DNA from 2 places in the Pseudovibrio sp. Ad5 genome. Region 2 is predicted to be linked to the other one. Evidence: riboswitches for the same ligand, from Rfam matches in the RefSeq annotation. Region 2 holds a riboswitch; the other holds the start of a gene.
What was found. Region 2 has a riboswitch for S-adenosylmethionine ahead of PsAD5_RS22080 (hypothetical protein). Riboswitches for the same ligand answer to the same signal wherever they lie in the genome.

Region 1 (4,181 bases), on a different contig from region 2:
GTGCGGGTGACACGCATGACTTCACTCCCCCGACCGTCTCAAAATGAGACACCTGCCGTTTCCTGGGATTCACATCGCAAGGCGCGTGCCAAAGCTTAAGTTTTTATTAGGATTTTAATTAGTTGAGTGCAGCGAGATTGCTGAGAGAATGGGAAAGGTAAGCTGGTACAGAAGGTTAGAGCTTATCGATCTGATCTTCAGGACCGCTGACGAGCAGGGTTACGCCGTCCTCTGTGAAGGTGCGTTCGATGATTTCCAGCTGTAGCAGAATGACCTGGCGTTCCAGTTCGGCACTGCTGGAGAAGCTGGCAGAGACACTGCGGGTTTTGATGCGCAGCCATGGCACAAGCTCAGCTTCCCGAATGGCGAGATTTGCGGCGCCGGAGTAGGCCCGTGCCAGACCGCCGGTGCCCAGTTTTGTGCCGCCGAAGTAACGGACGATGATGACGCCCACATCCACAAGGTCTGCCCCAATGAGTGTTTTAAGTGTGGGCATGCCGGAGGTGCCAGACGGTTCACCATCGTCTTTGCCGCCTTCATCGATGCGTCCCTCGGGGAGCATTCTGCGGAAGGCGGTGACGTGGTGGTTGGCTTTTTTGTGCTCGTCGCGAAGGTCCGCCAGCCGCTGAGCAAAGTCTACATGGGGTACTAGAAAGGCAAGAAAGCGTGACTTCTTTTCTTCCAGTATCGCGTTGTATTCCTGCTCAACGGTGAAGAGGGGCATGGGCTTATGCTCCTACCGGTTCTTTGCTTTTGAAGTGCTTGGAGAGCTTCAGAGCCTGACCCTGATAGTTGGAGCCAATGCCTTCGCCGTAAAGGGTTTCTGGCACTTCCTCCATGTGCTCGTAGACAAGGCGGCCAACCGTCTGGCCGTGTTCTACGATGAAGGGAACGTCGTGAGAGCGGACTTCGAGAACGGCTCTGGAGCCTGTGCCACCAACGGTGGAGTGGCCGAAGCCGGGGTCGAAGAAGCCTGCGTAGTGGACGCGGAATTCGCCGACGAGTGGATCGAATGGCACCATCTCAGCAGCGTATTGTGGTGGGACGTGGACGGCTTCCTGCGAGACCAGAATGTAGAACTCGTTCGGGTCGAGGATGAGCGTTGCATCGCCGCGATTGTACAGCGGTTCCCAGAAGTCTTCCGGGTCCTGCGCGTCTTTGCGATCGACGTCGATCACACCTGTATGGCGCTTGGCGCGGTAGCCGATGAGGCTGTCTTTGCCAGAGCCTTTCAGATCGATGGAAACCTGTACGCCGTTGTTGATGGCGTCTTCGTCCTTGCCGCCAGAAACCAGCGTGTGCTGGTTGTGCACTTTGGTCAGGTCTTCATCATTGATGAGGGTTTCACCATCGCGGAAGCGGATTTGGGACAGGCGAGAGCCTTCGCGGACCAGCACAGGGAAGGTCTTTGGAGAAATCTCAGCGTAGAGCGGGCCTTTGTAGCCAGCTTCAACACGGTCAAACGCGCGGCCCTGGTCTGTGATGACGCGGGTGAACACATCGATGCGGCCCGTGGAGCTTTTTGGGTTGGCTGTGGCGGATTGCTCAGCCGGGAGGTCCAGCGCTTCCTGAAGGCGGACGATGTAAACGCAGTTGGTTTCCAGCACGGCGCCTTTGGAGAGGTCGATCTCGTGCAGGATGAGCTTTTCCAACTTGTCTTCCACTTTTGCGTCAGGGCCGGGCAGAAAGGAGGCACGAACACGCCATGCTTTTACGCCGAGGCGCAGGTCAAGACTGGCAGGTTGAATCTGGTCCTCGTCGGGCACTCTGTCTGCTTGAATTGCACCGCTGGCAAACATAGCTTCAATCGCTTTTGCCGGAAGAATGCCTGTCATTGTTGGTTCCGCCCCACTGGTACTCAAATCGTTCTGACACTGATTAACGTAAGTTTGATCTCTCGCCAAGTCTGCAACCTAAGCTGATTGATTGACCCTAGTGTATTTTCGAGGTAAAAACGCTGCCTATTCCGTGGTGATTTGGTCGACCGGCTTGCAACCACGTAAAACAAGTAGCTAAAGGGTCGGGTTCTTGTATAGACCTCGGCCCGCGCCGGGGTTTTTTAATGAAGGGGTAGAGCAATATCTCTTCGGGCAGGAATGAGCGATGACAGACGCAAAGAACTGGAAGCCAGCAACTCGGCTTGTTCATGGAGGCACAACGCGCTCCAGCTTTGGTGAAACATCCGAAGCTATCTTCCTTACACAAGGGTATGTTTACGACAGCTCAGAGGCGGCAGAAGCACGCTTTTTGGGCGAGAATCCGGGCTATATTTATTCCCGGTACGCAAACCCGACCGTAGGAATGTTCGAGCGACGAATGTGTGAACTGGAAGGCGCTGAGGCCGCACGCGGCACGGCTTCTGGTATGGCGGCTGTTAACTCTGCGATTATGGCCTGCGTTAAAGCTGGCGATCACGTGATTGCACCAAAGGCACTGTTCGGTTCCTGCCGATACATCATCGAAAAGCTGCTGCCACGTTATGGTGTGGAGTCCACGCTGATTGATGGCACTGACATTGAGCAATGGAAAGCAGCTGTTCGTCCGAACACCACAGCGGCATTCCTTGAAAGCCCAACCAACCCGACGCTTGAAGTGATCGATATTCCAGCTGTTGCGGATATTATTCACGAAGCTGGTGGACGGCTTATTGTCGACAACGTGTTTGCGACTGCTATCTGGCAGAGCCCGCTGGCCTTGGGCGCTGATGTGGTGATCTACTCTGCGACCAAGCATATTGACGGGCAGGGCCGATGTCTGGGCGGTATCGTGCTTTCTGATGAAAAGTGGATTGTGGAAGAATTCCATGACCCGTTCAAGCATACTGGGCCTGCGATGAGCCCGTTCAACGCCTGGGTTCTGCTGAAAGGTCTGGAGACATTGTCTCTGCGTGTTGAGCGTCAGACTGCGAATGCAGGCAAGCTGGCAGAGTTCCTTGCGGATCATTCTGCAGTGTCTCGGCTGATTTACCCGGGCCGTGCTGATCACCCACAGGCGGATATCGTGGCCAAGCAGATGCAGGGTGGGTCTACCATGCTGGCGTTTGATTTGGCGGGTGGTAAGGAAGCGGCCTTCAAGTTCTCCAATGCACTGGAGATTGTCAGCCTTTCCAACAACCTTGGTGATGCGAAGAGCCTGATTACCCATCCGGCGACGACTACGCACCAGAGTGTTGCGGAAGATGCGCGTTTGGAGCTGGGCATTACAGACAAGACGCTTCGTCTTTCTGTTGGTCTGGAAGATGCAGATGACCTGCTGGAAGATGTTGCTAAGGCACTGGCCGCGCTTTAAGCGTGTTGCACATTACAACTAGCGTGAGGGCATCCAACCGGGTGCCCTTTATGCATTAAAGCCCAATGCTGCAGACTTGTTGTTAGCTGTTGCTGGTTGCCACAACTACATCTCGCCGTGCTCCGGACAAGGTGATGATGAAACCGGCGATGACATCCAGAAACGTGATGGTCATGAGCAGAAGGAAGAGCGGAGTGGCGGCTTCTTGTACCGAGAGGAACTCAATTAGGTAAGCCACGAGGATCAACAGAGACAAGCTGTGATCTACCAGTGAGAGTGTGCTGGTTCTGGTGGCTTTGATGATCTCAACGAAGAGCAGGACCAAAGTGCCTGCAAGCAGAAGGGTGGCGACATCCAGAGGAACAAGCAGTCCGGATGGCAGTGGGATCTGGAATACAATGGCAGCCCACGGAGTGACGTTGTAGCCTTGATCAAGCACCGGCTCTAGATCTTCAAACCACCGAAATGCAACAGCGTTGTAGAGCAAAAACGGAATGAGCGTGAGTGGAATAGTCCTCATGTGGTTGTCCCCGGAAGAGCTGGAAGCGGTATCCTATCGGAAAAGATTAACATTAATGCTGGGGGTCTGTGATGCCCTGAAACCGGGAGGGGTAACGCTTCGAGTGGTTTAATGCCTAGGGCTTTCATTTTAAGTGGAGTTCTAGGGAATACGACGCGTGCGATTGTGAATAGTGAGGGGGCGTCGCACACGTTCTGTCATGCGACGTTCTATGTGAGAGAGCTCATTATAGTTATCGACAGTGATGCCCTTCCAATATTTGACGATGGGAAGGCCTATGCGAAGTTGAAAAGCACCAATGGGATAGTTGATGTCGCTGTGATAGCGGATCTGGCCAACAAATGTGGTCTTCAATCCAGGTACGCCAAACCAG
Region 2 (4,181 bases):
GCATGGGCCTTGTCCCTACAAGGCTCCTGAAACACCGAGATGACCTATCAGCATTTTGACATTCGCCCGCAGGACGAGTGCACACCAATCCATCCTGACCTGACGCATTCTCAAGTGCGTGCTTTGGTTGCCAGTCATTCAGAAAAACTCCGTCACAATGGCGAGCTGGCATCGGTCTACCAAAATAGCATGAAGTGCGACTGGGAGGATTACGAAGCTCAGGCCGTGCGGTTCTGGTGCTCCGCTCTCATGAAAGACAGAAGCTATTCTGGTCGTCCACTTGGCAAGTATCGTGGTGCTGCAAAGCAGGTATGCAGTGATGATATTGCCAGCTGGTTGAAATTATTCGAGAATGCAGTCGATGAATGCGTTGCTGAAACCGCTCGGGCCAACACCAAGAAATGTGCGACCCAGGTTGTTGATTGCTTCCATATGGCGATGATCCCTGCTTGAGTAGTTGAGCTTCGCCATGCATAGCATTTCCTCTGGTGGATCTACGGAGCTTTAGAACTATGAATGATACAAGAGACGCTGTCGAAGAAGAGCAGCCAATTGGTGAACTGACCACGCGCACAATGGCGATGCCGGCAGACACCAATGCTTCTGGCGATATCTTCGGCGGTTGGGTTGTCTCTCAAATGGATATTGCCGCCGGTATTGCAGCAAGCCAGTGCGCCATGGAGCGCGTTGTGACTGTTGCGATCGACAGCATGACCTTTATCCGCCCTGTTAAAGTAGGCGATGTAATGTGTGTCTACTCCAACGTGCTCCGTGTTGGCAGAACCTCTGTAACGCTTGCCATTGAGGCCTGGGCTTTGCGCCACCGCTTTGGCTATCGCGAGAAGGTTACGAATGCTCAGTTCACCTTTGTTGCTGTTGACGATGACGGCAAACCGATTGTGATCTCTGAAGAGCAACGTGCTAAATACAACAAGGCTTAAGCGGATCGCGGACCAGGAATAGGAAACAAGCAGTGTCATCAAAAATTCCCGTTATGTCAGCGCGTGAACGGACACCGCTTGATCCTTCCATCACACCTGCCCAGATCAATCATCTGGTTGAGAGTTTTTACGGCAAGGTCCGCCAGCACGAAACGCTTGGGCCGATCTTCCTGAGAGAGATGGGTGAGGACTGGGGGCCGCATCTACACAAGATGAAGCACTTTTGGGCGTCAGTGCTGCTAAAAACTGGATCGTATAAAGGCAAGCCGGTTCCCGCTCACGCGAGGATTCAAGGGGTCACCACTGAGAACTTCCATGAGTGGATGGACCTGTTTGAAGACGAAGTCTATGCGATTTTCTCAGCAGAAGCCGCACCGCTTCTTCTGGCAACTGCACAGCGCATCGCACAGAGCCTGTGGCTTGCAATGTTCGCAGACCCGTTTGCCACGCCTCCCGCAAAATTCGGCAGCCGCGCAGCTTAAAAATCAGTTCTTATTTTAGTGCAGCTTAACTAGCTCGGGAATTTCTTTTTCGAGCGCAGCGCGTTTTGCCTGAAGTACTCACGCAAGGCTTTCAGTTCTTCAGGACGACGGCGTGCAGTATCCGCAAACAGGCGCTCGTCAACAACTGTATGACACCCTTCTGCCCAAAGCCGAAGCAGCACAGCAAACCGGTCGGAGCGCTCGTCATTGGTCAGCGGCGTATTCGGCTGGCGTGTGGAGTTGGAAAGCAGCCGGCTGCGCAGCCCTTTTTCTAAAATCAGGCAATCCAGCAAATAGGCAGCAGTAAACTCGTCGGCAAGGTGTGCGACGGCTTCCCTCAAAGATTGAGGCACATATTCAGATACATACGATTGCCATGCAGACTGTGGCTGACCAGCAATATCAAACATTAAATCCTCCATCGGTTTCCCGAGGAGGACTGGCGCAAAATCCATTGAAACTACCGCTTGGTTGTTACGAATGATGAAGACAGCGTCCTCACTTCGAAACCACATCCCTTTTGGCGGAGACCACCTTGCCCGGTTAGGCAGGTTGGCGAGGGCGCCAGCCCTTCTCTTGATGATGCGTAGGGTTTGGCACGAAAATGAGGCAATTGCAAGTGGGCACCTTTCCTTTGTTCTTTGTCCACACTTTCAAACTTACGTTGTGTCGTATTCTAGCACCACAAAACGCAACTTCCGCTAAGTGAATATCTTCAATTTTTGTGGTTCTATAAACCGAATTCCCGTCATATCTGAGTATTCTCCTCAGACTTTGAATGAGCGCATAGTGACGGCTCAAATAGGCAGAGCATTTCAATTATTCCGATAAATTTTCTCAGTCAAATTTCTAAGCCCTTCAGGAAGGAAAAAACGATGTGCACCACAAAGCCCGTTCTCTTTGGAGTCCTGACAGGGTGCGCCTACGCCTTGCTGCTAACCACATCTCTGGCAGCAACGACCACCAAAATGGTCGATGGTGTCAAAACAGAGTTTGTGGAGCAGGTCTCTGAAGAACAGAAAACTCTGGCTCGCAACGCTGAAGTTGTGGTCATGCCCAAAGGCTTCCACATCGAGCCTTATGCAGCCGTGCCTGATGCCCGTCATATGGCCGTCGCGCCTGATGGCAAAACTGTCTTTGTAGGGACGACCACGGACAGAGTCTGGGTCGTTACTCCGAATGAAGAGGGCAAGAAAGCTGCAGAAGTTCGTCAATTCGCTCCAGATCAATCCTTTATCATCCCCAATGGTGTGTGTTTCACAAAAGATGGCTCATTAGTCCTTGCTGAGCAAAACCGTGTCCTGAGTTTTCCGAACGCATTGGAAAATAAAGAGCAGGGCAAGCCAGCGGTGAAGGTGCTGGTCGGCAAGGGTATGCTTATCCCTCCCTCTGAAGAAAGCTATAATCACTCTTCCCGTGTGTGTGATCAGGGTCCGGATGACCGCATCTACATTTCTCTTGGCCAGCCTTACAACGTCCCGCCCAAGATGAAACTGAAACTCTATGACAGCCTCGGCATCGGCGGCATTATTTCCATCACCGCAGATGGTATGGACCGTCAGGTCTATGCGACCGGGATCAGAAATTCCGTGGGCCTGGAGTTTCATCCAAACTCCGGCAATCTCTGGTTTACCGACAATCAGGTGGACGGCATGGGTGATGACATCCCGCCTGAAGAGCTGAACAAAGGCACCGAGCCGGGCAAGAACTACGGTTTCCCATGGTATGGCGGCGGAACGGTCCGTACCCCGCACTACATTGATGAGCCTGTTCCAAGTGGCGTGGTGAGTCCGGAAGTCGAACTGGATGCCCATGCCGCAAGTTTGGGCATGACGTTCTATCAGGGCGATATGTTCCCTGAAGAATACAAGGGCGGTGTCTTCATCGCGCAGCACGGCTCATGGGACCGCTCAGTGCCAATTGGCGCACGTGTGGTGTTTGTGCCCATCAACGAGAAAGAAGAAGCTGGCGCCCCAAGTATTGTCGCAACAGGCTGGATTGATGCCAGCGGCGATTATCTGGGCCGTCCGGTAGACGTGGTCGAGCTTGGCGACGGGTCCTTGTTGATCTCTGATGATTCTGCCGGAGGGATCTATCGTATGTACTACGAAGACTAGGGATCTCCTCTGACCTGCGACAACACACCTAAAAGCAAAAGACCAGAGCAGTGCCTCTGGTCTTCTTGAGTTCTATACTAAGCCCTTAGTGCTCGCCGGGGATACCTTTGTAAGCATTTGGACCCCAGACCTGCTTGACGCGCTGATCACGACCACAGCGATAGCGGTAGAACTTGTAGCGGATCGGGTTCTTCTCATAGTAGTTCTGATGATAATCTTCTGCATCATAGAACGGAGCTGCAGTGCGGATCGGTGTTACAATCGGGCGGTTCACTTCACCTGACTTTCCAAGCGCTTTCTTGGAGGCTTTTGCAGCCTTCAGCTGCGCAGGAGAGGTCGCAAAGATGGTTGTCTGATAGCTCTCACCACGATCACAAAACTGACCACCAGCATCGGTTGGATCAACGGAATGCCAGAAGGCTGTCAGCAGCTCTTCATAAGACACCTTGGCCGGATCAAACTTCACTTCCAACGCTTCAATATGACCTGTGCCACCAACAGAAACCTGCTTGTAGGTCGGGTTTGCACTGCGGCCACCCGTGTAACCAGATGTGGTCTCAAGAACGCCCTCGATCTTGTCAAAGTCGGACTCGATACACCAGAAGCAACCACCAGCAAAAATTGCGGTTTCGGTCTCAGCA

Region 1: it holds a riboswitch for S-adenosylmethionine, as region 2 does, so the genes downstream of both, PsAD5_RS03495 (O-succinylhomoserine sulfhydrylase) here and PsAD5_RS22080 (hypothetical protein) in region 2, are expected to answer to the same signal.

What each region holds. Positions count from the first base shown of each region.
Region 1 covers NZ_LMCH01000006.1:2,422-6,602, forward strand. Annotated here, with positions in the region: gene PsAD5_RS03480 (hypothetical protein) at 1-17, opposite strand, end outside; gene PsAD5_RS03485 (YigZ family protein) at 176-724, opposite strand; gene PsAD5_RS03490 (2'-deoxycytidine 5'-triphosphate deaminase) at 729-1,835, opposite strand; SAM riboswitch at 1,959-2,036, shown strand; gene PsAD5_RS03495 (O-succinylhomoserine sulfhydrylase) at 2,104-3,288, shown strand; gene PsAD5_RS03500 (hypothetical protein) at 3,371-3,808, opposite strand; gene PsAD5_RS03505 (hypothetical protein) at 3,950-4,181, opposite strand, start outside.
Region 2 covers NZ_LMCH01000064.1:145,999-150,179, forward strand. Annotated here, with positions in the region: gene PsAD5_RS22065 (group III truncated hemoglobin) at 40-453, shown strand; gene PsAD5_RS22070 (acyl-CoA thioesterase) at 513-941, shown strand; gene PsAD5_RS22075 (group III truncated hemoglobin) at 974-1,423, shown strand; gene PsAD5_RS22080 (hypothetical protein) at 1,453-1,833, opposite strand; SAM-I-IV-variant riboswitch at 1,881-2,011, opposite strand; gene PsAD5_RS22085 (PQQ-dependent sugar dehydrogenase) at 2,299-3,540, shown strand; gene msrA (peptide-methionine (S)-S-oxide reductase MsrA) at 3,626-4,181, opposite strand, start outside.